Regions from separate parts of the Shewanella sp. ALD9 genome, predicted to be linked through region 3. Evidence: predicted binding sites of a transcription regulator. Region 3 holds the regulator's gene; each other region holds the start of a gene.
What was found. Region 3 encodes FliA, which starts transcription of late flagellar genes. Its sites were predicted from a motif close to CTAAAGNTNNNNNNNNNNNNGCCGATA; they were not measured.
Positions count from the first base shown of each region.

Region 1: the regulator FliA is predicted to act here: its motif matches at 4,052-4,078, upstream of CXF88_RS06900 (cytoplasmic protein).
Region 2: the regulator FliA is predicted to act here: its motif matches at 1,863-1,889, upstream of CXF88_RS03270 (DUF5610 domain-containing protein).

Region 1 is NZ_PJCD01000002.1:789,020-800,131, reverse strand. Features, by position in the region: gene CXF88_RS06920 (aromatic amino acid transport family protein) at 1-631, opposite strand, end outside; yybP-ykoY riboswitch at 890-1,000, shown strand; gene CXF88_RS06915 (TMEM165/GDT1 family protein) at 1,097-1,651, shown strand; gene mdtD (multidrug transporter subunit MdtD) at 1,663-3,072, shown strand; gene CXF88_RS06905 (STAS/SEC14 domain-containing protein) at 3,341-3,721, shown strand; gene CXF88_RS06900 (cytoplasmic protein) at 3,822-4,016, opposite strand; gene CXF88_RS06895 (MarR family transcriptional regulator) at 4,180-4,671, shown strand; gene rlmC (23S rRNA (uracil(747)-C(5))-methyltransferase RlmC) at 4,661-5,794, shown strand; gene chrA (chromate efflux transporter) at 5,973-7,124, shown strand; gene CXF88_RS06880 (methyl-accepting chemotaxis protein) at 7,265-8,929, shown strand; one part of gene prfB (peptide chain release factor 2) at 9,229-9,303, shown strand; one part of gene prfB (peptide chain release factor 2) at 9,305-10,327, shown strand; gene lysS (lysine--tRNA ligase) at 10,382-11,112, shown strand, end outside.
Region 2 is NZ_PJCD01000001.1:701,799-712,910, forward strand. Features, by position in the region: gene CXF88_RS03260 (hypothetical protein) at 1-59, opposite strand, end outside; gene CXF88_RS03265 (FMN-binding glutamate synthase family protein) at 231-1,718, opposite strand; gene CXF88_RS03270 (DUF5610 domain-containing protein) at 1,925-2,542, shown strand; gene CXF88_RS03275 (ferredoxin--NADP reductase) at 2,685-3,434, shown strand; gene CXF88_RS03280 (Fe(3+) ABC transporter substrate-binding protein) at 3,650-4,657, shown strand; gene CXF88_RS03285 (iron ABC transporter permease) at 4,784-6,415, shown strand; gene CXF88_RS03290 (ABC transporter ATP-binding protein) at 6,415-7,449, shown strand; gene CXF88_RS03295 (Dyp-type peroxidase) at 7,926-8,864, shown strand; gene argR (transcriptional regulator ArgR) at 8,927-9,397, opposite strand; gene CXF88_RS03305 (META domain-containing protein) at 9,564-9,989, opposite strand; gene CXF88_RS03310 (hypothetical protein) at 10,112-10,330, shown strand; gene CXF88_RS03315 (GNAT family N-acetyltransferase) at 10,334-10,882, shown strand; gene CXF88_RS03320 (hypothetical protein) at 10,931-11,112, shown strand, end outside.
Region 3 is NZ_PJCD01000002.1:3,959-15,070, reverse strand. Features, by position in the region: gene fliR (flagellar biosynthetic protein FliR) at 1-666, shown strand, start outside; gene flhB (flagellar biosynthesis protein FlhB) at 676-1,809, shown strand; gene flhA (flagellar biosynthesis protein FlhA) at 1,926-4,025, shown strand; gene flhF (flagellar biosynthesis protein FlhF) at 4,055-5,440, shown strand; gene CXF88_RS03520 (MinD/ParA family protein) at 5,445-6,326, shown strand; gene CXF88_RS03515 (RNA polymerase sigma factor FliA) at 6,319-7,038, shown strand; gene cheY (chemotaxis response regulator CheY) at 7,083-7,466, shown strand; gene CXF88_RS03505 (protein phosphatase CheZ) at 7,480-8,217, shown strand; gene CXF88_RS03500 (chemotaxis protein CheA) at 8,233-10,446, shown strand; gene CXF88_RS03495 (chemotaxis response regulator protein-glutamate methylesterase) at 10,477-11,112, shown strand, end outside.

The DNA of each region.
Region 1 (11,112 bases), 790 kb from region 3:
CAATGGTGGCAATACACACATGGAAACCAAATGAAGTGAATACCACTGGGATGGCTGCTAACCATAATTGTTGCAGGGCGGTGCCCGAAGCCACATCGGTTGAATAATTGTTTAATGCACTGATTAAATTAACGTCTGGTAATAGAAATGCCACCACAATGACCAGCAGCACCACCATAGAAGTAAATAAAATACGTGATACTTTATCAATCCATTTAACACCAATGGCAATCAAGCCACCAAAAATAACCGTAAACAGTATGACGGCGACTTGGTTGCTCATGTTAATGCCGATGGGTTGTAAACGGGTTTCTAATAGCGATGACCCTCCCATTAGATACACCATGGTTAAGGCGAATAATAAGCTAAGGAATGAGCCACCTTGAATGAGCTGGCCGACTTTGCCCAGTGTTTTACCGGTAATGGCATGGACGTTATCGCCGACACCACTATGAAGATTAATTTCTAACATCAGTAACGAGGTGTAAGCCGATAAACCCCAAATAACCACTAATAAGATTAATGCGGGGATCATCCCCAAAGCTGCTGTTGCTAATGGTAGCGCTAGCATGCCTCCGCCAATTGCCGTTCCCGCGACAATCGAAATAGAACCTAAAGTTTTAAAATTCACAGAAAACGTCCTGTTTAATTATTATTTTATTTGTGTCGGACATTAGCAGAAGGGTGACAGAGCAGGCAAGGATCTTTGACTGTTAAAGGCTAACAGCTATGTTTATAAACAATTACACAACAATAGACCAAACTTTTTTACACGTGATTATTGCAATAGCGTAGCATTACGGCGTTACGATTAGGGTAAGGTTATTTATATGTCGAATTTACAATGTAAAATGAGTGCGTTGAATAAAATTATTTAATCGTTATAATGCGACTTGTTTTAGGGGAGTAGCTAATCTTGTCTTGCTGTTATGGCACACAAGATGTCTGTATCAACATAATTGGCCTCACGCCATGGTGCAGACAGTAACACACTGTTAATCAGTGATTTTACCAAGCGAGACCTAAGCACAGTAACTGCATCAAGGGGTATGCGGTGGCTCGTGCTTAGTTGTCATTTACCCCTAGGAATATCACATTGGAAGCTTTATTCGCCTCAACTCTTACTGTTGCCATCGCTGAAATAGGCGACAAAACTCAATTATTAGCCTTACTGCTCGCGGTGAGATTTAGCAATAAAACCGCTATAATCTCAGGCATTTTGTTCGCCACATTATTAAATCATTTTCTTGCTGCATGGTTAGGTCAATGGGCCATTACGTGGATTGATCCACAATGGGCGACCTATCTGGTGGCCGGGTCATTTTTTGCTATTGCACTATGGGTGCTGATACCCGATAAAATGGATGATGATGATAATCGCTTCTATAAACTCGGTGCTTTTACTGCGACGTTTATTTTGTTTTTTATTGCTGAAATAGGGGATAAAACTCAAATTGCGACAGTAGTCTTAGCGGCAAAATACCAAGCACTGACATGGGTTGTCATCGGCACGACATTGGGAATGTTAATTGCTAATGTCCCCGTTGTGCTGGCTGGGCATTTTAGTGCTAACAAATTGCCCATGAAACTGATTCATCGCGGTTGTGCTGTGTTGTTTGCGCTACTTGGGGTCGCTACACTGCTGTGGTAAAAGGAGGTTCCATGTCCGATAACCAAGTTCTTGATGCAGATACTGCCCGCGGGTTGCCCTGGGTTGTTGCCATTGCTTTTTTCATGCAGTCACTCGATGGAACGATCCTTAATACTGCATTACCCGCTATGGCCAGTGATTTAAATGAAGACCCGCTGCGTATGCAAGGCGTGATTATCGCTTACATGCTCACCGTGGCATTGCTGATCCCTGCTTCTGGCTGGATCGCTGATCGCTTTGGCACCAAAAAAATCTTCTTTGGTGCGATCTTATTGTTCAGCTTTGGATCATTGCTTTGTGCATTGTCCAATTCATTAGACATGTTGATTGGTGCTCGGGTGGTACAAGGGTTAGGTGGTGCTTTAATGTTGCCAGTCGGCCGACTTGTAGTGCTGCGGGCATATCCACGTTCGGAATTGGTACGGATTATGGGCTTTATCACCATCCCCGGTTTACTGGGGCCACTGCTTGGTCCAACGATGGGCGGTTGGATGGTGCAATACTTGACATGGCATTGGATCTTTTTGATCAATCTGCCTGTCGGTGTAGTCGGTTGTTATGCGGTGTGGAAGTTCATTCCAGATCTGCGTGGTAAGGAAAAATCACGTTTCGATAGCTTCGGATTTTTGTTGTTTGGGGCTGCGATGTTATTGATCACCATCGCTATGGAAGGACTCGGCGAACTGCACTTGCCGCACTTACGGGTGATGTTGCTGTTATTTGGTGGTATGGCGTGTTTGATAGCATATTGGCTGCGGGCTGGTCGTATTAGTAATCCACTGTTTTCGCCATCGCTATTCAACACCAAAACATTTGCTATTGGTCTTTTTGGTAATCTGTTTGCGCGTTTGGGCAGTGGTGCATTGCCATTCTTGGTGCCGTTGTTGCTGCAAGTTGCACTGGGTTATTCACCATCTCAGGCTGGAATGAGTATGCTGCCGCTGGCCGCTGCAGCAATAATGGCCAAATCAGTGGCTCGACCGATTATCGAACGCTTAGGTTATCGAGTAGTGCTTACCGCGAATACTTTGGCGCTTGGCGTTATGCTGGCGACCATGGGCTTGGTTAGCGAACAAACTCCTTACTGGTTGCTATTAGCTCTGTTGGCGATTCTTGGCGCGATTAACTCGTTACAATTTACGGCCATGAATGCCGTGACCTTAATAGATCTTGATGATGTTAATGCCAGTAGCGGTAACAGTCTATTGTCGGTAGTAGGTCAATTATCATTAAGTTTAGGGGTTGCGTGTGCAGGTGCTTTGCTCGGTGGCTTCAGTACCGATGTCGGCAGCGGTACAGGGGGAACAGTACTTGGCGCTTTCCAACTGACGTTCGTTACCGTTGGTCTTATGACAATGTTAGCCGCAGTGATATTTTCGCAATTATCTAAAGACGATGGCCGTCGGATAACCCATTCATAACAGTGCATCATTTCGCCGATTTCGGATAAAAAAAGGTATTTTGCGATTATTTATAACGCGGTATTTTTTACCAAAATGATGCTCTGAATATGATGCAGATAAACCTCAATTTTAATTTCCCATTAGTTTTTTGTGCAGTCCGGCACACACTTCATTGTATGGTTGGTTAAAATATAATCATGCATAAGCTTTATGGATAGCCGTGTGCATGTAAATGTGTAAGCGGATGGTAAACGGATAGTAAGCTGATAGTTAAAGGAGTCACGATATGGATATGAAGAAACATGGTTTATCGATAGGCATAAACCGAATTGAAAATGTGTTTTTTGTGACATTAAAAGCCATTGGCACATTAACCCACGAAGACTATCTCGTCATTACCCCTATGCTAGAGGGGGCATTAAGCCAAGTTGATCAACCTAAAGTGAGTTTATTTCTCGATGCTACCGAGCTCGACGGCTGGGATTTACGCGCCGCGTGGGATGATTTAAAGCTGGGGTTAAAGCACAAATCTGAGTTTGAAAGAGTGGCGATTTTGGGCAATAGAGATTGGCAAGAATGGGCGGCCAAAGTCGGTAGTTGGTTTATTGCGGGCGAGATAAAATATTTCGACGATGAAGATGATGCGTTGAAATGGCTTCGATACTAATACGATGTTCAAGGTATGTTTATCTCGAATGATGCCTAGATCTTTACCGTTGTGATGGCATGATTAACCCTAGGAACAGATTCTCTAGGGCTATAAGCATTTACGCCGTGGTATTAACATTGTGACCACTGTTGCCAACGGGCTGCGGCGCAGGTGGTTGCGCTGCTTCAATGAGCTGCAATGCCATTTGACCTTCAATCTTTTGCTGTTCTTTAGCCATTACGGCCACTTTTAAGCTGCTGCCAGAATCAATCGTTGTTGGCATTGAAGACGGTGAATTAACACTAATTGACATGGTTAACCTTAATATAAAGTCGGATGGTAATAGTATATCGGCTGAAAATCAAAATGCTTGACACATTTTTGCTAAAAAGCATTCGTTGAGCTTTTTTTGATTATAGGTTGCGCACAACCAATGTTATAATTAACTCATATTATTGGTTAGTGGAGTGAAGCCTATGTCTAATAAAGCGCTTACTGAGTCTCAATTACCTTCAGCGCAAAACCCGCTAGCACTTGAAAATCAAGTGTGTTTTTCATTGTATAGTGCGACTAATGCGATGATCCGCGCATATCGACCATTATTAGATGAGTTATCGCTGACTTATCCTCAGTATTTAGTGATGATGGTACTTTGGAAAGAGCCGGGGATTAGTGTTAAAACCTTAGGTGAAAAATTACATCTAGATTCTGGAACGTTAACGCCCTTGCTAAAGCGTTTAGAAGGCAAGGGCTTAGTGAGCCGTGGTCGCAGTGAGTTAGATGAACGCGTGCGGGTGTTACATGTTACTGAGCAAGGCCAGCAATTACATCAGCAAGCGTTGAGTATTCCTGAACAGATGCGTTGTAAAGTAGGTGGCACTATTGAAAACTTACAACAATTAAAGCAACTGTGTGATCAAGCATTTACCATGTTAAATTCCGGAGAGGCGAGCAGCTGTGAAATGTGATTATTTTGAGCGTGGCGATTGTCTGTCATGCCGCAATATTCAACTACCTATGGTTGAGCAAGTGAGTGTAAAGCAACAACAATTAACCGATTTGTTTCGCGGCATCTCAGTTAAACAATGGTTAGCGCCAATATTAAGCGCAGAATCAGGTTTTCGTAATAAAGCCAAAATGGTCGTTTTAGGTGCAGCTCACAAACCTATTTTAGGTTTGGTTAATCCTAAAGGGGAGCCGGTCAGTTTATGTGACTGCTCGTTATACCCTAAAGATATGCAATTATTGTTACACCGTTTAGAACGATTTGTGCAGCAAGCTGGTATACCGCCTTATCGGGTCGATAAAAGCAAAGGCGAGCTAAAATTTATTTTATTGACTCGCAGCCAAAGTAGTGGCCAGTTTATGCTGCGTTTTGTATTACGTAGTGACCAAGCCATCGTGAGAATTGAACGAGAATTACCCCAATTATTACAAGAGTTTCCCGAAATCACCTTAGTCTCGGCCAATATTCAGCCAATCCACATGGCTATTCTAGAAGGCGAAAGGGAAATATTTTTAACGGAAACAACACGATTAGAAGAACAACTTAATAATGTACCGTTGTTCATACGGCCAAAAAGCTTTTTTCAAACTAATCCGGAGGTTGCCGCCCAGTTGTATCAAATAGCGAGGGAGTGGGTTACTGAATTCAAACCGAACTATATTTGGGACTTATTTTGTGGTGTCGGTGGATTTGGGCTTCATTGCGCTAACAGCAATACCCGTTTAACTGGAATTGAGATCGAATCTGAAGCAATAGAATGTGCCATCTTGTCAGCAACCAAACTAGGGCTTACGCAAGTGGATTTTAGTGCACTCGATTCAACTCATTTTGCTAAAGGACAATCTGCTCAAGATAAACCGGATCTTATTATTGTCAATCCACCTCGGCGTGGATTAGGCAAATCATTATGCGATTTATTGAGTGAGTTTGCGCCTAAAGCAATCGTGTACTCTAGTTGTAATCCACACACCTTAATGAGCGATTTAGAGTGCATTACGGGTTATCAAATCACCAAAGTTCAAATGTTTGATATGTTTCCTCATACCGATCATTTTGAAGTACTGGTTATGCTAGAACAGCTGTAATAGTCTTTGCTATCAATTAAGGTGTTTTATAATCGAAATTAAGTACTCGTTTGGTGTCGCTAAATTATAGGTTATATCGAACAAAGGTAGCTGTTAGGTTGTGGTATATATTGTCATCATAAAAATGTCATCTCAATGTCATAACATTGTTTATTAACATAAAAAAGGTACTAGGACGATGTGGCAAATTTTCAGTCGCTTTTTAGCGTTAGGGTTAATCAGTTTCGGTGGCCCTGCGGCTCACATAGGCTATTTTAGAAAAGCATTTGTTGACGACTTACAATGGCTAGACGGTAAACAATATTCAAGTTTTATCGCCCTGAGTCAGTTTATGCCTGGGCCAGGCTCAAGCCAGATAGGGTTTGCAATTGGATATCACCGAGGTGGTTTATTGGGCGGATTAGCCGCCTTTTTAGGTTTTACCTTGCCGTCTTTTTTACTGATGTTTTTATTTGCTGTGACCAGTGCTCAATGGTTGGAGATAACGGCCGTAGAGGGGGCTATTCATGGCTTAAAGCTACTGGCAGTGGTGGTCGTAGCGGATGCGACTTTGTCAATGTTCAATCAATTCTGTCAACGAAAAACCGCTAAAATACTCATGGCTGCCACCGCCGTTGCTGTCATATTAATGCCTTCATTATTAATGCAAATTGGCGTACTAGTTGTGGCCGCTATTGTTGGAGTCATGTTGATGACTCGGGGTGAGCGTATTACGCCAGACACACCTGCTATCGAGCTTAATTATGCTTGGTTAGCGTTATTTATTATAGGCATCGCAGCATCTTTATATTTGATCAATCAACCTGACAGTCTTGGACAGATTTTTGCGCAATTCTTCCAAGTGGGCAGTTTAGTATTTGGCGGTGGGCATGTGGTATTGCCCTTGCTTGAAACCAGTGTCGGTGAATACATTACCCCAGATCGATTTTTAACTGGCTATGCACTTGCGCAAGCCATTCCTGGCCCTATGTTTACCTTAGCAACCTTTTTAGGGGCAGATTTATGGTTAGAATCTCCTATTTTGGGTGCGTTAGTGGCGACGTTAGCTATTTTCCTTCCAGGTTTTTTATTGATGCTGGTGGGCTTAAAAAGTTGGCATTCTATTAGCCAACATCCTGCCATAGCCGGTGCGTTAGCGGGGGTAAATGCAGCCGTTGTTGGTTTATTGCTTTCAGCACTTTATCAACCTGTGTTTACTAGTGCGGTGATCATGCCGCTAGACATGGCATTAGTGATCATTGGTTTTAGTATATTAAAAGTCTTTAAGCCCGGTCTTGTATGGTTGGTAATAGGATTTGCAGCAATGGGCAGTGGATTGACAATGTTGTAAAAAGGTTATTATATTGGATGACTTTGCGATAGGTCTCACTTTATTGAGTTGCAATAGTTTGTTAGCTTAACCATCTATAATAAATAGACTATTATATTGATAGACTATTACCTTAAAAGACCTTCAAAAGGCTGGCCACTATGTTGAGATCTTCCCTACGCAATAAACTACTGGGGTTATCGCTAATTCCGCTTTCGTTAATCCTCGTCGTACTACTGAGTATTTTTTATGTTAATGAAGGCTCATCGCTGAAAAAAGATGTTGATAATTTTCGCAGTGAGTTAATTTCAGAACGTAAAAATCAACTAAAAGAATCGGTTCAAATTGCCCAAGGGGTTATCGAATACCAGTTGGCTCTGGGTGATAAAGGCAGCGTGAATGATGCATTAAGAGATTTACGTTTTGGCAGTGCAGGGTATTTTTTTATGTATGATGATGCCGGCGTCAATATTTTTCATGCGACTATGCCTGAACTTGAAGGGCAAAATAAAATCGATATGACCGATCCTAATGGCACCAAGATTATTGTTGGGCTATTAGATGCGGCTAAATCGGGTGCGGGTAATTTTTCCTTTTACTTCAAGAAACCGGGTAGCGAGCAGCTTGTTGAAAAACTCGGTTTCGCAGTAATGATCCCTAATACCAATTGGATGTTAGGCTCGGGCGCTTATATTGATGATATTGAAGAGTCTATTGGCGGGTATGAAACCTATAAAACTGAAGAGATGAATCAAAAAGCATTCATGTTTCTATTAATTGCTTTAGGTCTTACGGGGATTACTGCTTTTGGCGTGGTAGTGATGGCCCATAAAATGGTGGTGCCAATTCAAAATATGGCGTCATCGCTTAATGATATCGCTAAAGGTGAAGGTGATTTAACCAAACGTTTAGATATCACCAGTGAGGATGAGATTGGCCAATTAGGCAGCGCATTCAATCTGTTCATCGACAAATTACAACATATTATGGGTGATGTGGCTGGTGCGACCGACAGGGTTAAGCATGCGGCTCAAAGTATCAGTGGCCAAACAGTGTCAATGACAGAGCAACTCTACAATCACAATAATGAAATTGACCAAATTGTCACCGCGATCACCGAAATGTCGGCGACGGCGCATGACGTGGCCCACAATACTAATATGGTAGCTGAAGCCACGCATGCTGCCTCTGATAACGTCACGAAAGCGCAAGATTGTGTCGATACCTCATTAACGGAAGTGTCTAATTTAATGAACCAAATTGACAACGCTGCGGCCAACGTCAAATCATTAAGTGAACAATCTAAGAAAATTAATTCAGTGCTGAGTGTGATAGGTGGGATTGCTGACCAAACTAATTTACTGGCACTCAATGCGGCAATCGAAGCAGCCCGAGCGGGCGAGCAAGGTCGGGGTTTTGCGGTTGTTGCTGATGAAGTGAGAAACTTGGCTAGTCGAACCCAAGCCAGTACGGTTGAAATTAATGAAATGCTGGCAGAACTGAATAAGCTAGTGACTCAAACGGTACAAACTATGGAAGAAAGTCAGGTGAGTTGTTTGAGTTCGGTGGAGTCTTCTAGAGCGATTTCTGAAAGTTTAGGTGCCGTGACATCATCAGTAACCAGCATTAATGACATGAGTACTCAAATTGCCACCGCGGCTACTGAACAAAGCTCAGTGACCGAAGAAATCAATCGCAATATCAATTCAGTGCAAGAGATTGTTAATACGTTATTGGTGGCCAGTCAAGATGCGTCCGGTATGAGTAAAACCGTTGCTGATGATGGTCAGACGTTAGCGGAATTAGTGGGTCAATTTAAAATATAATGTTTACTTGGTAGGTAATTAAAAATGAACCCGAAGCGGTTCATTTTTTTTAGTCCAATTTTTAATCTACACCAGAGCCTAAATTTGAACCTATATTTGTTGAAGCAAACTTTAACATTATAAGCGGTCCATTTATTCTATTCATTCGTGGGTAAGCGTTTTTCCAGATGTTGATTTGATGAAATATATTCGTCATTTGTTTATTAATAATCGGCCTTCCGGTCTAGGTTTAGTGCCTATCATGGGGTAAAATACGCCGTTGCACCTTTTGTTAACCGCCAAATTTAAGTTGAATATTCATGTTTGAAGTTAATCCGGTAAAATTCAAAATTAAAGAGCTAGCCGAACGTACTGAGTTACTTCGGGGGTATCTTTGACTACGCTGCCAAAAGTGAGCGTTTAGAAGAAGTCAGTCGCGAGCTTGAAAGCCCTGAAGTGTGGAATGAGCCTGAACGTGCTCAAGCATTAGGTAAAGAGCGTGCTGCGTTAGTGGTTGTGGTCAAAACCATTGATGATATGGACACGGGTCTAGAAGACATCCAAGGGTTACTTGAGCTTGCCATTGAAGAAGATGACGAAGAAACCTTTAATGATGCTGCCGCAGAACTTGAGGAGTTAGACACTCGTCTGGCTGATCTCGAATTCCGCCGCATGTTTTCTGGTAAGAGTGATGCTTCAAACTGTTATCTTGATATTCAATCTGGTTCAGGCGGCACCGAAGCACAAGACTGGGCCAATATGGTTCTGCGCATGTATTTACGCTGGGGTGACGCGCATGGTTATAGCCCAGAGTTAATGGAAGTGACCGACGGCGATGTGGCAGGTATTAAGGGTGCTACGATTAAGTTCACTGGTGAGTACGCTTTTGGTTGGATGCGAACAGAGACGGGTGTGCACCGTTTAGTACGTAAATCGCCATTTGATTCATCAGGTAAACGTCATACTTCTTTCTGTTCTGTTTTCGTTTACCCTGAAATTGATGATGATATTGAAATCGATATCAATCCATCAGATTTACGTATCGACACTTACCGTGCTTCTGGCGCGGGTGGTCAGCACGTCAACAAAACCGATTCTGCGATACGTATTACACATTTACCAACCAACACTGTGGTGCAATGTCAAAACGATCGCTCGCAACATAAAAACCGTGACTCTGCTTTTAAGCAATTAAAGGCGAAGTTGTACGAGTTAGAAATGCATAAACAAAATGCCGATAAACAAGCTGCTGAAGATGCAAAATCAGATATCGGCTGGGGCAGTCAAATTCGTTCATACGTATTAGATGACGCCCGTATCAAAGATTTACGTACAGGGGTTGAGAACCGCAACACTCAAACTGTGCTGGATGGTGATTTAGATAAGTTTATTGAAGCCAGCCTAAAATCAGGACTTTAATTAAATTAACTTTTTCCGCCATGTAAGTGTGGCGAGTAAACGCGAGAATATAATATGACTGAACACGTACAAGATGAAAACAAACTGATTGCTGAACGTCGCGCTAAATTAGACCACATCCGCACCAACTGTCCTGCGAATGCTCATCCAAATACATGGCAGCGTAGTCATAAAGCGGCTGAGTTACAGGCTCAATATGGCGAGCAAACCAAAGAAGCGCTAGAAGCGTTAGCTTTTCAAACAAGTATTGCTGGCCGTGTTATGGCCAAGCGTGGTCCGTTTTTAGTGATTCAAGACGTGTCTGGCCGTATTCAAGCTTATGCTGGTAAGCCAGTACAAGGCGATTTAAAAGAGCGTTATCAAGGTTTAGACATCGGTGACATCATTGGTGTTAAAGGTCAGCTGCATTTATCTGGCAAGGGCGACTTGTACGTCAACATGGAAGAATACCAGTTGCTGACTAAAGCACTGCGTCCATTACCTGAAAAATTCCATGGTTTAACCGACCAAGAAACGCGTTATCGTCAGCGTTACGTTGATTTGATCGTTAACGAAGATTCGCGCAATGCCTTTATTATGCGTTCTAAAGTGGTTGCCGCAATCCGTAACTTTATGGTCAAAAAAGAGTTCATGGAAGTTGAAACCCCAATGATGCACGTTATTCCTGGTGGCGCTTCAGCACGTCCATTTGTAACGCATCACAATGCATTAGACATGGCGATGTACTTACGTATCGCGCCAGAGCTGTACCTTAAGCGTTTAGTGGTTGGTGGTTTTGAGCGTGT
Region 2 (11,112 bases), on a different contig from region 3:
TTACAGCTTAAACTTAAGCTTTTGACATTTAGATCTGCTGCATTCGTTTTTATGTTCAACACGAAATCCCCTGAATTGATGCCTCTTTAAAATCACATTAATACTGCTTATTGTGATCGATATCAAAGTATATTGTACACCTATTCTTAAATTCGGCAAAGTAATCCGCTGAGTGCCCCCCAGTAATCCGCTCAGCGCACCCAAGTTATTCACTGGGGTTGAGGTTTAATTTATTGCATATGTCGGTAATGTTTATCGAGAGTGACCGCTACACCCGTTGATTGCACTATTCGGGCATGATGGCGGGTTAAGTATCTTGGGTCGGTTACACCACATGAATGTGCGATCATGGTTAAATCGTAATGTAAGAAATGATTGTAGTTTGCGACGCGTGCAGATTTATCTTTTGGATCCAAGCCTTTTTGCAATCGTATATTATGGGTCGTTATACCGGTTGGGCAGGTGTCTCGGTTGCACTGTAACGATTGAATGCAGCCCAAGGCAAACATGTTTCCGCGAGCTGAAGCAATAAAGTCGGCGCCAGTGGCTAATGCCCATGCCACGTATGACGGCATGATCATTTTACCGGTCGCAATCACTTTAATGCGTTGTTTAAAGCCGCGTTCATTAAGTAAATCAACCAGTAACGGTAAACTTTGGCGCAATGGTAAGCCGACATTATCCATTAAGGCTTGTGGTGCCGCGCCCGTACCACCATCTGAACTGTCTAAGGTAAAAAAGTCTGGCGCATATTCAATACCACGACGTTCAATTTCATCTAGAAATTCTGTAACCCATGACATGTCACCTAATACCGCTTTAATACCGGTTGGTTTACCACTGATATCTCTTACTTGATTGATCATATCGACAATGTCAGCAACATTATGTAATTCAATGTGGCCATTGGGGCTTATGGAGTCTTGTCCTGCTGGGATACCGCGAATGGTTGCGATTTCTTCGGTGACTTTTATCGCCGGTAAAATACCACCTTTGCCAGGCTTAGCACCTTGGCTTAATTTAATTTCGAACATTTTTACTTCAGGATGAGCGGCAATATCGGTCAGTTTTTGTGGGTCTAAATGACCATGCTCGTTACGCACACCATATTTAGCGGTACCTATCTGAAACACTAAATCACAATGTCCTTTTAGATGATAAGGACTTAACCCACCTTCGCCAGTATTGAGCCAACAGCCTGCTTTTGCTGCACCATGGGATAGTGCTGTAATGGCTGGGCGAGACAAGGCACCAAAGCTCATGGCCGAGATATGGCAAATTTTATCGGTTGTGTAAGGGTGTTTACATTCAGGACCAATGATTACTGCGATGGTTTGGTGAGTGTCATGATCACTGACGGGGAATGCTGAGTTCATGAACATTACCGCACCCGGTTTATCCAGAACTTGTGTCGACCCAAACGCAATTGTCCTGTCAACATTTTTAGCTGCGCGATATACCCAACTACGTTCGGCTCGATTAAACGGCAGTTCTTCGCGATCTTGAGAAAAAAAGTATTGTCTAAAAAACTCACCTTGTTTTTCAAATATATATCGAAATCGACCGATAACAGGGTAGTTGTGTCGAATGGCTTGTTTGGTTTGCAGTTTATCAGCGATAAACATGTAAATTACAGCGATCAGTAATAACCAAAATAACACTAAGAAAAGACCAGAAAAAATATCTATTCCCCACATGAACCAATGTTGTTGCGGCATGTTGTTATTCCTATTTGGCTATCAATCTGATTACCATATTAGCAGATGTTCATTTGGGCAAGTTAAATTGATGATGTTAATCAACAGGCTATTCTTTAGTAAAATTGATATAAATAAATTTCTCTTAATTGTTTTAATTTATGACTTTAGAAATGATTTTTTTGGTCGATAATTAAGCTATCGGTCATTGTATGCGAGCTAATATCATGGAAATTAAACAATCAAATAGCAGTAATGCCAGTCCACTGCGTGACAATAAAACAGTTAATACATCGCAAACTTCATCAAGCCACCAAGCTGAGAAAAATTCCCCGGTTGAGCCTAAGTTAACCAGTAATCAGCTAAGTCGACAAATGATGAATAATTCGATTTTAGCGGCGCAAGAAGAAGTCAGTATTGCTGCGGGTGATAAGTCTATGGCATTACTTTACCGTGCCGCGATTGAAGCCATTAATGAAGAGCTTGCGCCAACACTGGGGGAGAACTCAGTCCAAAAGAGTATTGAAAGTGGAGTGGATTACTCTCCTGAAGCGACAGCCGATCGTATTGTCAGCTTTGCCACAAATTTCTTCTCGGTACATCAACAACAAAATAAATCCATGGGGTTTGATGAGCAAGTTAGCAGTTTTATGGTGAAAATTGGTGATGCTATTGATCAAGGTTTTAAAGAGGCTAGCGATATCTTATCTGGGCTCAAAGTATTAGAAGGCGATATTGCAGTAGGAGTCGATCAAACCTATGAGCTCATACAGCAAAAACTTGCTCAGTTTCAACAAGACCGCCTAGATGCCCATTCAGCTAAGCAAGATTCATCAACTACGTAAACTTAGCTCTGTTCTTTTAAGTGAGTTAATCGCGTGTGATTATTCACTATAGATATAAATCGGGGAGGCTTTTAATTAAGCAAATATCTGTATAGATTGGTATTATAGTAAATACATACGCCAGTCTAAAAGGAACAAAGTCATGTGGATTACCGGTACCGTGCTAAAACGCATTGATTGGAATGATAAATTATTCTCGTTGCGTATCAAAGCCGATGTCGAACCTTTTATCGCAGGTCAGTTTATTAAGCTCAGCCAAATGCGTGATGATAAACGTGTCGCGCGTGCGTATTCGCTTGTAAATCCCCCCGGGACTGATTATGTCGAGGTGCTGGCTGTTGCGGTAGAGGATGGTCAGTTATCTCCAGATCTAAAAGCATTAAGCCCAGGTGATACCATTCAAATCACGCCCAAAGCGACCGGTTTTATGACCTTAGATGAGGTGCCTAAAGGGGCATTGCAAGGTAAACACCTATGGCTGTTATCAACAGGCACTGCAGTGGGGCCTTTTATCTCTATGCTTGCAACCGATGAGCCTTGGCAACGCTTTGAAAAAGTCGTGCTAGTTTATGGTGTAAGACTTGGTGAAGATTTAGCTTATTTAGAAACGATTAAACAGTTTATTAGTCAATATCCTCAACAGTTTGTGTTTATTCCCATTGTGACCCGTGAAGAATATCCCGAAGGCTTATCATGTCGTATTCCTGATGGCATTAGCAGCGGATTAATTGAACAGAAAGCAGGCTTAGGGATTAATGCGGAACATTCTCAAGTGATGATTTGTGGTAACCCAGGAATGATAAATGATGCGCAAACCGCTTTAGTTGAAAAAGGCTTAGTAAAAAATCTTCGACGAGCGCCTGGACAAATTACGGTCGAAAAATACTGGTAGTGTTTTGGTCAATCATAATTCCATGATAGTGGCTTAAGCTTGCCATATTGGCTTACAGCATAACAATTTGATGTTTTAGCCTTGGCGTTTTAACCGCTGAATGTGAAACAGCACTTGCTCCTTTTGATATGATCACTTACCCTGTTGCAATTGATAACCATTATCAATTGCGCCGATGGCGGCGGAATATTGATTCAGTTAAGGAGCGTTGATTAATGAAATTGCTAAAAAGTGTCGCATTATTAGGCTTGGCTTGTGTTGCTTCTTCTGTGAGTGCTGCAGATGCATTAACGGTTTATTCTTATCGCCAAGCTTTCCTGATTGAACCTATTCTAGAAAAGTTTACCGAGCAAAGTGGTGTCGACGTAAAGGTTGTTTTTGCTAAAGATGGCATTGCAGAACGTATGGTGCGTGAAGGTCGCCTATCTCCCGCTGACGTGGTGTTAACATCTGACTTCTCTCGCTTAATGGAATTAGTGGAAAAAGATCTTGTTTCTCCCGTCGACAGTGCGGTGATTAATAGCAATATTCCCCCTCAATATCGGTCACAACAGAACAATTGGTATGCGCTGACGATGCGTGTTCGTAATCTGTATTCTTCAAAAGAGCGTAGCGGTAAAATTGACATCGATTACGAAGACTTAGCTTCAGTAGAATACAAAGGTAAAATTTGTACCCGCAGCGGTAAACACCCTTATAACGTCGCATTAGTGGCGTCGATGATTGCCCATGACGGTGAAGCGAAAACGAAAACCTGGTTAGAAGGGGTAAAAGCTAATTTAGCTCGTAAGCCTCAAGGCAATGATCGTGATCAAGTATTAGCAGTTAAAGAAGGCATGTGTGACATTGCTATCGGTAACAGCTACTACTATGGCAACATGCTGATGGATAAAAATCAGAAAAGCTGGGCTGAAGCGGTTGAAATTAACTTTCCTAATCAACAGAACCGTGGTGCTCATGTAAACGTATCAGGTATGGCATTAGCCAAACATTCACCGCATAAAGATAATGCGATTAAGCTAATGGAATTTCTTACTTCAAACGTTGCACAGAAAATGTATGCTGAAGTTAATATGGAATATCCGGTAAAGGCTGATGTCGAACCGTCTGAATTAGTGGCGTCATGGGGTGATTTTAAAGCCGATAGTTTGCCTATCTATAAGTTGGCTGAATACCATCAAGACGCTGTAAAACTGCTTGATGAAGTGAAATTTGATCTTTAATTGAAGCTTGTTTAAACATTATCAGCGCATTATCGATATGATTGATAGATTGATAGATTGATAGATTGATAGATTGATAGATTGATAGATTTATTGATGGTGCGCTAAGTTAACTCGGTATTATTTATGATTTTAGGTTTAACCAGAAGCTGGTCGCTTGCTGGTTATTTTATTACGGCAATATTAATCTTGCCACTGATTGCCTTAATTGTGCAGTCCACTCTTCCTGATCAAGCTGTATTTAGCCATTTATTCAATACAGTGCTACCGACATACATAGTCAATAGTTTATTGCTTATGTTGTTGGTTGGACTCGGAAGCCTACTTTTAGCGATTCCTGCTGCTTGGTTAATTGCCCGTTGTGACTTTCCCTTTCGCCGTTACTTTCAATGGCTACTCCTTCTCCCGTTAGCGATGCCAGCCTACATTGTGGCTTATGTTTATACCGACATGCTTGATTATGCAGGTCCGGTGCAACGTGTATTGAGGGCTTGGTTTGACTGGCAATCTCCCCACGACTATTACTTTCCCGCGATACGCAGTCTTGGCGGAGCAGCGATAATATTATCGTTAGTATTGTTTCCTTATATTTATTTATTAGCGCGTACTGCGTTTATGGAGCAGTCTTCCAGTTTGTTATATGCATCGCGTGTCATGGGATGTAGTCCGTGGCGCAGTTTTTGGCGTCTTGCGCTGCCAATGGCAAGACCCGCTTTGGCTGTCGGCGTTGCACTTGTGGCAATGGAAACCGCAGCAGACTTTGCCACCGTGAGTTATTTTGCTGTACCGACATTAACCACAGCAGTTTACGACACGTGGCTCGGCTATGGCAGTTTAACCGCGGCAGCAAAGCTGTCAGCCATTATGCTGTTAGTGGTATTTTCTATGATTGGGGTTGAGCGTTTTGCCCGGCGGAAACAACAATTATTTCAAAAACAATCTTCTCTTAATGAAGCTGACAGATATGTGTTGTCACCAAAAATGGCTTGGGTCGCATTAGGCTATTGCGCTGTTTTGTTATTTACAGCCTTTTTATTACCTTTCATTGTGTTGTGTGGATATGCTCTCGATTATTTCAATGAAAGTTGGGATGTTCGATTTTGGCAGTATAGCCTAAACAGTTTATATATTGCCGCTATTGTCAGTGGTGTGTGCGTAGTCCTATCATTGATATTAATGTTTGTACGCCGTGTGAGTCCGCGACAAAGTGATCAGCTTCCCGCAAGATTGAGCAGTACTGGTTATGCTTTACCGGGAACGGTGTTGGCGATTGGTGTATTAGTACCTCTGACGTTTATCGACTTTGCGATTAACGATATTTACGATTGGTTTGGCGCCCAAGGCCCAGGTTTATTGCTGACTGGCAGCGTGTTTGCACTGATTTTTGCTTTTTGTGTTCGTTTTATTGCTATATCCATCGGCAGTTTAGAAAACAGTTATAAACGTATTTCCCCTTCTTTAGACATGGCGTGTATTACCTTAGGACGAACGCCTACTCAGCTACTATGGCGAGTACATTTGCCTTTATTACGCAAAGGGATTTTTGCCGGTGCTTTGTTAGTGTTTATTGAAAGCATGAAAGAATTACCCGCAGCGTTATTATTGCGTCCTATAGGATTTGAAAACTTGGCGACTTATGTTTTCCAATTTGTCTCAGATGAAAAACTAGAACATGGCGCATTGGCCGCTATTGTGATTGTGTTAGTTGGGCTTGTACCCTTGATTTATCTTAATCGCTCTATGGAGCAACAAGGCTAATTATGTCAACCTTAACCATTGAAAATGTTTGCAGCGATTATCACGGTCAAGTGGTGTTGCGCCATTTAGATCTTACCTTGGCGCAAGGTGAAATTGTCGCATTATTAGGCCCCAGTGGCTGCGGCAAGACAACACTGCTGCGCGCGATTGCGGGCTTACAAGCCATTAGCAAAGGTTGCATCAGCATCAATGGGCAAACGCTGAGTGGTGATGGTGTGTTTGTTGCGAGCGAGCAACGTGGTGTGGGAATGATTTTTCAAGACTATGCCTTATTTCCGCACTTAACCGTGGCAGACAATATCTTATTTGGGGTTAACGAACTCAATCGTACTGCGCGGTTAGCTCGATTAGAAGAAATGCTCGAGTTGGTTAAATTAACCGGGTTGGCATCGCGTTACCCGCATGAATTATCAGGCGGTCAACAGCAACGAGTGTCGATTGCACGTGCATTGGCATATCAACCAGAATTATTATTGCTAGATGAACCTTTTTCCAATATCGATGCGCAAGTTCGTAACGATATGATGTTAGAAATTCGCGCCATATTGAAACAACGTAATGTCAGTGCCGTGTTTGTGACTCACAGTAAAGATGAAGCATTTGTGTTTGCAGATAAACTGGCTTTATTTAAGGATGGCGCCATTATTCAGCATGGTAAAGCCGAAACCTTATACAGTGCACCAACTGATCGCTACGTTGCCGACTTTTTAGGCGCAGGTAATTATTTACCTGTTACGGTCACCTCCAGCCATCAAGTGCACTATTCTTTGGGCGATCTTAGCAGCACAGAAGCATTGTCTTTACCTGTTGGCAGCCAAGGGCAATTATTATTGAGACCACAGCAAATTGAGTTACATCCTTGTATCAATGGCCGAGGATGCATTGTCGAAAGGCATTTCCTTGGTACGGTATGTCATTATCAGGTCCAAATTGGCGATGATATTTTGGACGTCAGTAGCCAATCAACGACGTTAATGCCCGGTCAACGAGTGGACATAAATATTACAGCGCATCCACTGGTGATTTTTAATTAACTATCAATGCTGTAATTTTAATTGTCCAGCCTGTAGTGAACCTTAGTTCGGGGAAAGTGGTTATCAAATTACCCTTTGTTTGCTAAAAGTGTTGCTAACAGTACGTTATTAACTTGTAATAACGCTGCTTTAAACACCCCAGCAATAAGATACTTACCTCATGCTTGCAAAATAATGGCTAATTTTACGATGACATAGGCTAAATATCTGATTTAGGGCTTACTTTTTGGCCCTTAACTCTAGTGAGTTCGTTAACAATTGTAATGAATGATCAAGCTGTTATCTGCACGAATATGAATACAATATGTATTACAAACGGGCTAAATGTGAGTACACTTCAAGTAATTTAAATTTGATTAAGTTAATCTAATGATTAGCTTAACTGGTAAGAGATGTTAATCGCCGTCGAATAACATCAAAACGTTAAATTATCACCGTTTAGGCCGACATTTAGTATTAAGATGGATGAAGTTAATATGGGTAACCAAGTTATGCCTCGTGAACAGTTAGGAATTTGCGCAGAAGGGAATTTACACAGTGTGTACTTGATGTTTAATGCCAACGATGGTGTTGAAGATCAGTTACGCCCATCTATTGCTAATGTAGCGCAGTATATTTATGAACTCACGGATCAATATGCCGACAGTGCTTTTAATGGCTTTGTGGGTATTGGGGCTAATTTTTGGGATACCTTTTATCCAGAATCTCGCCCTGCATTATTAAAACCTTTTCCGGCCATGAGTGAAGGTAACCGTGATGCACCTGCAATGGAATATGATCTGTTTATTCATATCCGTTGTGATCGCTATGATATTTTGCATCTTGTCGCCAATGAAATTAACCAAATGTTTGAAGATTTGGTCGAGTTAGTCGATGAGGAACGTGGCTTTCGCTTTATGGACAGTCGTGACTTAACTGGTTTTGTTGATGGTACTGAAAACCCTAAAGGACGCCATCGTCAACAAGTTGCACTTGTCGGTGATGAAGATCAAGAATTTGTCTCTGGTAGTTATGTTCATGTTCAAAAATACATGCATAACTTAAGTAAGTGGCATCGTTTACCGCTTAAAAAACAAGAAGATATTTTTGGTCGTACCAAAGTTGATGATATTGAGTATGAATCAGAAGATAAGCCATTAACCAGCCACACAAAACGAGTTAACTTAAAAGATCCACACGGTAACGCATTAGAAATTTTACGTCAAAGCATGCCATATGGTTCGATTAGAGAACAAGGATTGATGTTTATTTCAGTATGTCGTACACCGGATCACTTCGAACAAATGCTCCGCAGTATGGTGCACGGTGATGGTCACGGGAATCATGATCATTTGATGTTGTTTACTAAAGCGCTGACTGGGTCGTCTTTCTTTGTGCCATCATTGGATTTTTTAACTCAATTTGATGATGCGTAAACGCCAGTTTTAGGTAATAAAAAAGCAATGCCATGGCATTGCTTTTTTATTGAAATGGTTTTTTATTCACTATAGTTGAATAAAGATCTAACCGTTTCTAATGTCTCATCAATGGTTTTAATACTTGCTGGACAGATGAAAATAGTATCATCACCGGCAATAGTACCTAATATCCCTTCTGGTTTGCCTATTGAATCGAGCAAACGGGCGATTAATTGCGCAGCACCAGGGCTAGTTCTTACCACGATCATGGCTTGGTTATGATCGACATCCAATACCAAATTTTTAACTGGGCTACCCGCAGTAGGTACGCCTAGCTCGGCAGGGAGGCAATACACCATCTCTTGCTTAGCGTTGCGAGTGCGTACAGCACCAAATTTGCTGAGCATACGTGATACTTTAGATTGATTAATATTACCGAATCCTTCGGCTTGAAGCGCATTAACAATCTCGCTTTGGCTTCCAAAACGTTCTTCTTTGAGAATCGCTTTAAAAGTGCGTACGAGCTCATCCTGATTTCTTGTCGCTGGCATAGTGATAATTCATCTTATAGTTGTTATTCAAAAATCTAGCACATTTTGAATAGATTGACTTATTAAGTCAAGAAAGAATCAGATTTATTGAATAAAAATTCATTTTTTAATGGAACTTTAAACTGACACTAATAACTAATCCGGCGACTCATTTAAACCATAGGCTTTAGGATAAGGGTAACGATTGTTTTGTCAGTACCAATAGCGTATCACCATTTATAGACAATAGATTGAGTTTTCCTTTAGAGAAATCAACTTGTTCTACCAATGAAATCGCTTGCATCAGTTCAGCTTCTTGGGTGATTAAACTATCGATACAGGCTTTCATAGTCGAACCTGATGGTGCAAGTTGAAGCAAGTGACCTTGTTGGGCGTAACGACCAAAAAATTGATTACAGCTATTATTACCTGTCAGTTCACCGTTTGGAGCAAAAACTAAATTTGCTGGGCTATTATTAATGGTAGGAGTGTCGAGGACGACTTCTACATGCCAAGTACCAATTAATTGTTCATTTGAGACAATTTGAGTGTGGCTTTGACAAGCACTAAGGCCTAAAAATATAACAGTGGCGCCGAGAATATGCTTTATCATGTTGAGAGATTTCCATATACCAAAAAATTGCCGTTATTCTACTACTTGAGTGTGAATAAGAGCGTAAATAATTGTAATGTTTTGGATTAATGAACATTATTTAACGTATTAAAGAGTCGCAAATGATCAAATTAGTTAAAGTGTTACATTTCGTCGGTTTAATCATGTTGTTGGTGGGTGTCGGCTTATATTGGCAAAGTGATATCGGTCAACAAGTCAGTGGGATGTTGGTCATTGCTTCACTCATTGGCGTGGGAACACTAATTATGTCTCCGCTGCCCGTTGCGCTAGTGATAGAATGGGCTAAGAAACAATCTCCCAATTCAGGGTCAAAGGAATAATCATTGTCATTTATTATCCGTAAGGCGTTATTAACCGATGTTGCTGCTATTGTGCAGTTAGAACGAGCCCATGTTGATGATGAGTTGGTAGGTTCAAATAGCCAACTTCATGCTCATTCATTTACCAAAGCAGAGGTGAGCCAGTTGATAAATCAACATTGGTTTATCGTAGCTGAAGAGCAAGGGGTGATCATTGGATATGTGATGGCGGCAAAATGGTCATTTTTTTCCTCGCAACCATTGTACCGACATATTATTCAAAAACTTAAGTTTGCCGATTTAAATGGACAAGCTTTATCGACGACTAACACGTGCCAATATGGACCCGTTTGGATACAAGAATCAAAACGCGGCCAGGGAGTTTTTTCGGCGCTGGTTACCGAATTAAAAAAACAAGTGGCAGATACCTTTCCATTTATGGTGACGTATGTTGCCGCTGACAATGCGCGTTCGTTGGCAGCACATCAACAAAAAGCCGCAATGACAGAGATTGATCAATTTCGTTTTGAACAACGTGATTATTGTTTACTGGCCACAGCTAATATTACGTGATCGTTATACTAAGGGGTGTTGATAAAGTGGTTATTTATGAGGAATATTATGAGTACTAACTTTGAAGCACTCTTTTCACCCTATTTGGATTTAAGGTTATCTGCATTTGACAATATGAAGCTAATAGCCGCGGTGTTGACTGATGCGACAGAGTTGTATGAGTGTGTCGAAGCCGATTTACAAAATCCAGATGATCCGCAATTGCAGCAATCGGGGTATTTTGTGCGCTG
Region 3 (11,112 bases):
GTGGCGATAACGATGGCCGTTGCGCCTATTTTACCCCCTATTGAAAATGTCGAGCTACTGGCATTGAGTTCAGTTTTTGTCATTGTTCAGCAAATTTTAATTGGCGTCACCATGGGATTTGTAACCTTAATGGTGATGCAAACATTTGTATTAACAGGGCAAATAATTGGTATGCAAACCAGTTTAGGTTTTGCCTCCATGGTCGACCCCGGTTCTGGTGAGCAAACGCCTGTTGTGAGTAACTTTTTCCTATTATTAGCAACACTTATCTTTTTAGCTGTTGATGGCCATTTGTTAATGATACGGATGTTGGTGGCCAGTTTTGAAACTATTCCTATTTCAAATCAAGGTATATCACTCGCTAATTATCGTGCGCTTGCTGATTGGGGTAGCTTTATGTTTGGTTCGGCATTAACAATGTCGATTTCGGCTATTGTGGCGTTGTTATTAATCAATTTATCCTTTGGTGTAATGACTCGCGCCTCGCCTCAGTTGAATATTTTCTCTATTGGTTTCCCGGTCACTATGGTTAGTGGTTTGTTGATTTTGTGGTTAACGTTAGCACCTATCATGGCGCATTTTGATGAAGTGTGGATGGCTGCGCAGTTACTTATGTGTGACGTTTTGCAACTTCAATGTCAACTTAATGGCTCAGTGGTATTTTAAGGGGCACATATGGCAGAAAGTGACAGCGGTCAAGAACGCACAGAAGAACCCACATCCAAGCGACTTGAACAAGCTCGAGAAAAAGGTCAAGTCGCTCGCTCTAAAGAGTTAGGTACCGCAGCGGTACTGCTTGCTGCATCTGTTGGGTTTTCGATGACAGGTCCTGCTATTGCCAAAAGCCTCTATACCATTATGGAGCAGATATTTTCCATGGAGCGCGATCAGATTTTTGATACTAACTCCATGTTCCGTGTGTGGGGGGTCGTCGGCAATGAGCTCGCAGGGCCATTAATTAGCTTTATTGCTTTGTTGGCGTTTGTGTCTTTCCTAGGCAATATTGTGCTAGGTGGCATGTCTTTTTCAGTCAAAGCGTTTATGCCTAAAGGCAGTAAGTTAAACCCCATGAACGGCTTTAAGCGTATGTTTGGCACCCAGGCATTGGTAGAGCTTACTAAGGGGATTGCTAAGTTTTCGGTGGTAGCATTATCGGCTTATTTTTTACTAAAATTTTATTTCTACGATATTTTGACTCTGTCCAGTGATCATCTCCCGGGTAATGTATACCATGCGCTAGATTTACTTATTTGGATGTTCATCTTACTTTGCAGCTCGATGTTATTAATCGTTATTATTGATGTGCCATTTCAAATTTGGAATCACAATAAACAGTTAAAAATGACCAAGCAGGAAGTCAAAGACGAGTATAAAGATACTGAAGGTAAACCTGAGGTTAAAGGCCGCATAAGACAAATGCAGCAGGAGATGGCGCAACGACGCATGATGACCGAGGTGCCTAATGCGGATGTTATTGTGGTTAACCCAGAACATTATGCAGTGGCAGTTAAATACGATGTCAGCCGATCATCAGCCCCTTTTCTAATCGCTAAAGGTGTCGATGACGTAGCCTTTAGAATACGAGAAATAGCTCGAGAGCATAACGTTGCTATTGTATCGGCCCCGCCGTTGGCTCGTGCTATTTACCACACGACTAAAGTGGATCAACAAGTGCCAGAAGGCTTATTTACTGCTGTTGCGCAGGTCTTGGCTTATGTATTCCAGCTTAGGCAATATCAAAAAGGTAAAGGTCGTAGGCCAAAACCTATCCCGCTTAAACAACCCATACCAGATGATTTAAAGCACTAATAACTAATCTATTTTAGATAGATAATATTTGTGGCTTAATTTTTGCTTTGTATGTCTATTCGCGTCAAATAATAGTCCATTGACGCCGTGATCTGACATAAAGGGTTCATCTTAATATGGATGCAAAAGCAGCTTTTGGCCAAATGAAACAAATGAAAGTATCTACTTTTAAAGGGATCGGAACGCCTTTATTAGTACTTGCTGCGTTAGGAATGGTGGTTTTACCTATTCCTGCTTTTTTGCTAGATATTCTGTTTTCATTCAATATTGCGTTGGCTTTAGTTGTACTCTTAGTTGCTATTTATGCTGACAGACCACTCGATTTTGCTGCTTTCCCTACCGTATTATTAATTGCAACGTTACTAAGACTCGCTCTAAACGTCGCCTCTACCCGTATTGTATTGCTTGAAGGTCATAATGGTGGTGCCGCTGCGGGTAAAGTCATTGAGGCTTTTGGTTCTGTGGTTATTGGCGGCAATTATGCCGTTGGTTTAGTGGTGTTTATTATCCTTATTATCATTAACTTTGCAGTGGTAACTAAAGGTGCGGGGCGTATTGCTGAGGTGAGTGCTCGTTTTACCTTAGATGCAATGCCGGGTAAGCAAATGGCCATTGATGCTGATTTAAATGCTGGCACATTAACCCAAGACCAGGCGCGGATCCGCCGTGCTGAAGTAACTCGTGAAGCCGATTTCTACGGTGCGATGGACGGTGCTTCAAAGTTTGTTAAAGGTGATGCCATTGCAGGGATCATGATCCTAGTCATCAATATGATTGGTGGATTTGTGATTGGTATGATCCAGCATGGATTAGACTTTTCTAGCGCGGTTGAAATTTATACCTTACTAACCATCGGTGATGGTTTAGTTGCACAAATTCCCGGTTTATTGCTGTCTATTGCCGCGGCCTTAATGGTGACGCGTCAAAACGAGTCAGGCGATATGGGCCAAATGATGTTCAGTCAGATGTTTGACAGTCATAAATCATTAGCCATTGCTGCTGGGTTACTCTTTATTATGGGTATTGTGCCTGGTATGCCTCATGTTGCGTTTTTGACATTTGCATTTATTACCGCTGGTGCAGCGTACTTTATTTACAAGCGTAATGTTGACAAAAAGCAAGCTGCATTAACGTTAGCGACTAAAGGGCCGGTTGAGAGCAAGGATAAAGAACCTAAAGATTTAAGCTGGGACGATGTGCGCCATGTTGATACTATTGGTCTTGAAGTCGGATATCGCTTAATTCCGCTGGTTGATAAGTCTCAAGGTGGTGAATTATTAGGCAGGATCAAAGGCGTACGTAAAAAACTGTCACAAGAATTAGGTTTTTTAGTGCCAGCGGTGCATATTCGTGACAATCTAGACTTATCACCCAATGCGTATCGAATTTCGTTAATGGGTGTCGTAGTGGGTGAGGCTGAAGTTAGGCATGATTGTGAATTAGCCATTAATCCTGGCCAAGTTTACGGTAAACTAGACGGTATTGAAACTCGCGACCCAGCTTTTGGTTTAGAGGCAGTTTGGATAGCGCCAGAGCAACGTGAACATGCACAAACTTTAGGTTATACCGTCGTTGATACTGCAACGGTTGTAGCGACTCACATAAGCCAGTTACTGAGTAATAATGCTGCTAAGTTATTAGGTTACGAAGAAGTCCAGCAGTTAATGGATATGCTTGCTAAGAACTCTCCTAAATTAGTGGATGGTTTTGTACCAGATGTCATGCCTCTGGGATCAGTTGTTAAAGTGATGCAGAACTTACTGAATGAAGGGGTATCGGTACGAGATTTACGCACCATAGTGCAGACACTATTAGAGTACGGTACTAAGAGCAATGACACTGAAGTATTAACGGCAGCAGTGCGTATAGCGTTAAAACGTATGATCGTACAAGAAATCTCTGGACCAGAACTCGAAATCCCTGTCATAACATTGGCGCCAGAGTTGGAACAGATGTTGCATAAGTCTATGCAGGCGACTGGCGGTGAAGGACCTAATATTGAACCTGGTCTTGCAGAGCGTATGCAGCAGTCATTATTAGACGCTGCACAGAAGCAAGAAATGGTAGGACAACCAGCCATTTTATTGACATCGGGTATGCTTAGGTCAACGCTGTCAAGATTTGTTAAATACACTATTCCAAATTTACGAGTGATTTCATATCAGGAAATCCCGGACGAGAAACAAATTAGAATTGTTTCTGCAGTAGGCCAATAGTGATAACGTCAGTTTATAGAGGTGCATAAGTGAAAATTAAACGATTTTTTGCCAAAGATATGCGCGCTGCATTGGCTCAAGTAAAAGAAACCTTAGGTTCTGACGCTGTCATTATGTCAAATAAAAAAGTCACTGGCGGAATCGAAATTGTCGCTGCTGTAGATTATGATGAACCTAAAGCCGCCATCGCATCACAAGCGCCGACTACCGGTTTTATGGATGTCAGTGACGATAGGGTGTCATTAGGCGCTAAGCCTGTGATGAAAGCTCAATCAAAGGTGAACCCACCTCCTGAGGCCGACTCTTTACAAGCCTTACTTCAAAAACAACATAATCGCATGACACAACAAATGTCTGTCAGCCAAGATGAACCGGATTTACCAGAATGGGCCCGCCAATTACAAGGGGCAAAGGCTGCTAAACCAGCATCAACTTTTCAATCGCAAGCGGCACTAGAGCAAGCTAAAAAAACCAATAAAAATCAATCTGCTGATATGGATGCTCTGCGCGAAGAAATGGCTTCATTGCGTAACTTATTGACCCATCAAGTTTCATCGTTGATGAAAGATCAAAAAAAGCGTACCGATCCTGTTGGCGCAATGCTAGAAAGTAAATTGATTGCAGCAGAGTTTTCTCCAGCCGTTGCTGCTAAACTAGCGGGGCTAAGTCAACACTACACCCCAGCCGATTTAGTGAGAGCATTACCACAAAGTTTAGCCAATTTACTCGACAATCAAGGCGACGATATAGTTAAACGTGGTGGTGTTGTGGCGTTTGTTGGTCCAACCGGTGTAGGTAAGACAACTTCTTTAGCTAAAATAGCCGCTCGCTTTGCCGCCCATCATGGCCCAGAGCAGGTAGCATTGATTACCACCGACCATTATCGTATTGGTGCCTATGAGCAATTAGCGACTTATGGCAAAATAATGGGCTGTCCGGTTAAGCAAGCACATGATTTAACCGAATTAGAACAAATTTTATATCAATTTAGAAATCGTAAGTTAGTATTAATTGATACCGCAGGTATGGGACAGCGAGATATGCGCTTATATCAGCAACTGGATAATTTAACAGCAAATAGTAGGATCCCAATTCGGAGCTACTTAGTCTTATCTGCGACTGGTCAACGTCGTGTGTTACAAGATGCTGTAGAACATTTTAAACGAATTCCATTAGCGGGTGCGATTTTAACAAAGTTAGATGAATCGATATCAATTGCAGGTGCATTGAGCGTATTGATTCAAAATGAGTTACCATTAAGCTATGTTACTGACGGTCAACGTGTTCCTGAGGACATGAAAGTAGCAGATACGTTAGAGTTGGCTAAAAAGGCTCTCGCGGCGTTAAATGAAACAGAACAACAATCGTCACAAGACACAGTGTGGTCTAATGACACAGCCTATGCATTTGAGTAAAGATATGACTCGGGATCAAGCAAGTGGTTTACGTATGATGAATCAACCAAATAACGATAAAGTTAAAGTAATTGCCGTATCCGGTGGTAAAGGCGGAGTGGGTAAAACCAGTGTGTCAATTAATACTGCGGTAGCACTAGCTGAAAAAGGCAAACGCGTATTAGTGCTTGATGCCGATTTAGGTTTAGCCAACGTCGATGTCATGCTTGGGATACGTGCTGAGAAAAATTTATCTCATGTTTTGTCCGGAGATGCCGAATTAGATGACATCATTGTTCGTGGACCTAAAGGTATTGGTATTGTTCCTGCCACATCGGGTTCTCAAGCGATGGTTGAGTTGTCGCCAGCACAACATGCTGGACTTATCCGTGCATTTAGTGAAATGCGAACTCAGTTCGATATTTTAATTGTGGATACTGCTGCTGGTATATCAGACATGGTGCTGAGTTTTTCTCGTGCATCACAGGATGTATTGATAGTCGTTTGCGACGAACCAACATCAATTACTGATGCTTATGCGCTGATTAAAATTTTAAGTCGTGAACATGGTGTGTTCCACTTCAAAATTGTGGCAAATATGGTACGTAGTTTACGAGAAGGTATGGAATTATTTGCTAAACTCAGTAAAGTGACGGATAGATTTTTAGATGTTGCTTTAGAATTAGTGGCAACAATACCATTCGATGAAAATTTACGTAAAGCTGTTCGTAAGCAAAAGTTAGTTGTTGAAGCGTATCCTAAGTCGCCTTCAGCTATTGCTTATCATGGATTAGCCAATAAAATTATGACTTGGCCAGTTCCACAACAGCCAGGTGGTCATTTAGAGTTTTTTGTTGAACGTCTTGTACAACGTAAGCCGATACAAGAAGGAAGAACGAGTGAATAAAGCCGCCGCGTATACTCAGTTCGATAACAAAACGTCTATTGTTGAACAGTATGCACCGTTGGTAAAAAGAATTGCTCATCATATGCTGGCAAGATTACCAGCATCGGTGCAACTTGATGATTTATTACAAGCTGGGATGATGGGGTTACTTGAGGCCTCATCTAAATTTGATAACAGTAAAGGGGCCAAGTTTGAAACCTTTGCAGGCATCAGAATTCGTGGTGCAATGATAGATGAAATTCGACGTGGTGACTGGGTTCCGCGCTCAGTTCATCGTAATAATCGTCTAGTAGCACATGCAATTGATGAATTGGGGCAACTGCTTGGAAGAGATGCCAATGATACAGAAATTGCTGAAAAACTTGATATGTCTCTCGATGAATACCATCATATCTTAAATGATGTTTCTGTTGGTAAAATCATAGGCATAGAAGACCTTGGTGTGTCGCAAGATGTGTTAATCACAGACAACGAAACGCCAGATGAAACCTTTGACTCGCTTGCTGAAATTCAATTCCAATCTGCATTGGTTGAAGCAATTAAGACATTGCCAGAAAGAGATGCATTAGTGTTGTCGTTGTATTACGACGAAGCATTAAATTTAAAAGAAATCGGTGCCATCCTTGAAGTTAGCGAATCGCGAGTAAGCCAGATATTAAGTCAGGCAATGCTCAGATTAAAAGCGAAACTCAAGCATTGGACACAAGAATAATAACTTATCTAGAGCAAACGAGTGTCAGCTCACCGGAGGAAACCTTGGACAAGAATATGAAGATTCTTATTGTTGACGATTTTTCAACAATGAGGCGTATCATTAAGAACTTGTTGCGAGATTTGGGATTTAATAATACCCAAGAAGCAGATGATGGCTCAACAGCCCTACCTATGTTACAAAAAGGCGATTTTGATTTTGTGGTAACAGACTGGAATATGCCTGGAATGCAAGGTATTGATTTACTTAGAGCAATCCGTGCAGATGATTCGTTAAAGCATTTACCTGTGCTAATGGTAACTGCAGAAGCTAAGCGTGAACAGATTATTGCTGCAGCGCAAGCCGGTGTAAATGGTTATGTCGTAAAACCTTTTACCGCAGCTACGTTAAAAGAAAAGTTAGACAAAATCTTTGAACGACTCGCATAAGCAAGGATAAGTCATGCAGGCATCAATATCGGGGTTAATCACTCTCGAACAGGCCCAAGAACTTGTTGAATTGCTTACCTTGGGTCAACAAGATAAAGCCGATGAAATGATCAGAGAGCTTGCAACGCCATTGCAGCGTGAGCTTTTTGAAGAAGTTGGTAAGCTAACTCGACAACTCCATAGTGCACTAAAAGATTTTCAAGTTGATAACCGTTTATCTGAATTAGCCAATACCGAAATACCAGATGCTAAAGAAAGATTGAACTATGTTATCGACATGACAGAACAAGCCGCAAATAAAACCATGGATGCAGTTGAAGAATGTCTACCTTTGGCCGATACCATCATTAGCAATATACAATCAGTGACGCCAATGTGGGATAAATTGATGCGTCGTGACATAGAAATGGGTGAGTTTAAGTCACTTTGTCATGATGTTCAGCAGTTTATGTTACATAGTGAAAATGATTCTAATCGTCTTCGCGAGTTATTAAATGAAATTTTGATGGCGCAAGACTTCCAAGATTTGACGGGGCAAATGATCCGTCGAGTGATTGATTTAGTTCGTGAAGTAGAAAGTAATCTGGTCTCAATGCTAACGGTATTCGGAGATCATACTACCGAATCATTGCCAACTATAAACGAAAATAAAATAGAAGCAGAAGGTCCCATCATGCATGCTGAACTGCGTGAAGATGTGGTGACAGGTCAAGATGAAGTAGACGATCTGCTATCAAGTCTGGGTTTCTAATTAGGAGTCAATTTAATGTCTTTTGATGTTGATGAAGAGATACTCCAGGACTTTTTAATTGAAGCTGGCGAGATTTTAGAGCTTCTACAGGAGCAGCTAGTTGCTCTTGAAAATAATCCTGATGACAGTGATTTACTCAATGCTATTTTCCGTGGATTCCATACTGTTAAAGGTGGGGCTGGTTTTTTAAGTCTAAAACCGATGGTTGACGTGTGTCATGAAGCTGAAAACACGTTCGATTTATTACGCACCGGTAAACGTGGCGTAAATGCAGAATTAATGGATATTATTTTGCAAGCGGTCGACGCGATTAATTCCATGTTTGCTCAAACTCAACAGGGAGAATCACAAGACCCTGCTGATTCTGCATTACTTGCTAAACTCAAATTATTAAGTTCAGGTGCGCCATTACCTTCAGAAATGTCGGCAGATGAGCCAGAACCAATTGAAAATATTGTTGAATTCAGTGATCCTGAATATGTTGAAGATATTAGCATTCCCTCAGCGGAAGTATCTGACACTGGCAGTATTGATGACATTGATGAGTCAGAATTTGAGGCGTTGCTTGATGCCTTACATGGTCCGGGTAAAAGTCCTGTTGCAGCTAAACCTTCTGAAGTAAAAAAAGACAATATTGATTCAAAGCCTGCCGCAAGTAGTAGCGATGAAATCACTGATGATGAGTTTGAAGCATTATTAGATGAATTACATGGCTCAGGTTCATTTGAAGCTAAAACCAAACCTGCAGCTCCAACTAAGCCTGCTGCAACGCCTATTGTTGAACCCCTTGTTGATTCTGATGAAATAACTGACGATGAATTTGAACGTCTTTTAGATGAATTACACGGAAAAGGTACTGCGCCAGTTGCTAAATCGCAAACGCCTCCTCCAGCTCAACCTTCTAAAGCCGTTGCTCCTGAGCAAGCAGCAAAAGTTAGCCCAGCTCCTGTTGTTAAACCAGTAGCGACATCAGTCCCTGTAGTTGCTCCAAAGGTTGAACCTGTAAAAGACAAAACACCTGCTAAAGCGGCGTCTGTCCCACAAGGTGAAACAACGGTTCGTGTTGATACTGCTCGTTTAGATCAAATCATGAATATGGTTGGTGAGTTAGTGTTAGTGCGTAATCGATTGGTTAGTTTAGGCATTAATCGTGAAGACGAGGAGATGTCCAAAGCGCTAGCAAACCTGGATTTGGTTACGGCTGATTTACAAGGTGCGGTGATGAAAACCCGCATGCAACCGATTAAGAAAGTTTTTGGTCGTTTCCCGCGTGTTGTTCGTGATTTAGCCCGTACCTTAAATAAAGAAATTGATTTAATCATGATTGGTGAAGAAACCGACCTTGATAAAAACTTAGTTGAAGCGTTAGCCGATCCTTTAGTCCACTTGGTTCGAAACTCAGTCGATCACGGTATCGAAATGCCGATAACTCGTGAAGCTAGCGGTAAATCTCGAACCGGTACCATTACCTTATCGGCTAGCCAAGAAGGTGACCACATCCTGCTTAAAATTGAGGATGATGGCGCGGGAATGGACCCTGAGAAGCTAAAACAAATTGCGATAAGTCGTGGTGTGCTTGATGAAGATACCGCCTCGAGAATGACCGATAACGAAGCTTACAATTTGATTTTTGCCCCAGGGTTTTCAACCAAAGTTGAAATTTCAGATATTTCAGGCCGTGGAGTGGGCATGGATGTGGTGAAAACCCGCATCAACCAACTTAACGGTACTGTTTATATTGACTCAATGAAAGGTAAGGGTACTGTTCTCGAAATTAAAGTGCCATTAACCTTGGCTATTATGCCAACATTGATGGTTGATGTGTCTAATCAAGTTTTTGCACTACCATTATCAAGTGTGAATGAAATCTTTAATTTAGATTTAACAAAAACCAATATAGTCGATGGTCAATTGACGGTGATTTTCCGTAATAAGGCCGTGCCATTATTTTACCTAGAACATTGGCTGCACAGTAAAAAATCAACATTTAAACATGGTGATAAGAAGCATGGTCATGTGGTTATTGTTCAGCTTGGCACGATGCAAATTGGCTTTGTTGTAGATGCATTGATTGGACAAGAAGAAGTGGTCATTAAACCGCTTGGCAGTATGTTACAAGGTACTCCAGGTATGGCGGGTGCGACAATTACATCCGATGGTGGTATTGCACTGATTTTAGATGTGCCAGGACTGCTAAAACATTACGCTAAAAGCAAAAAAATAAAATAAAAATAAAAGTTCCATTATTTAAGGAATTAAATGGCCATAAAAGTACTAGTTGTAGATGATTCTAGCTTTTTTCGACGTCGAGTCAGTGAGATTGTCAATCAAGATCCTGATCTCGAAGTCGTTGCCGTTGCTGTTAATGGCAAAGAAGCTGTTGATATGGCTGCAAAGTTAAAGCCTCAAGTCATTACGATGGATATTGAAATGCCTGTGATGGACGGTATAACTGCTGTCCGTGAAATTATGGCTAATAATCCTACTCCCATTTTAATGTTTTCATCGTTAACTCATGATGGTGCTAAAGCGACACTTGATGCGTTAGAAGCAGGTGCATTAGATTTTTTGCCAAAACGTTTTGAAGATATAGCAACCAATAAAGACGATGCGATTCTTTTGTTACAGCAACGAATTAAAGCATTAGGTCGACGTAGGATATATCGGCCAAGTTCGTTAACACCTACTTCATTACCAGAATCTCGTCGTTCAACGATTGCGGCTCCAGATATCAATACGCCTCGTCGTCCGCTAAGCAGTCGTTTAGCTTCCACAACAACGCCTGTAGCGACTCGTTCCAGTTTATCCACAACCTTAGCAGATCGTCAGAGCGCTAATCCGACAACGTCTACAATATCGTCTATTCGGGCCAGTGGTAAGCAATATAAATTGTTA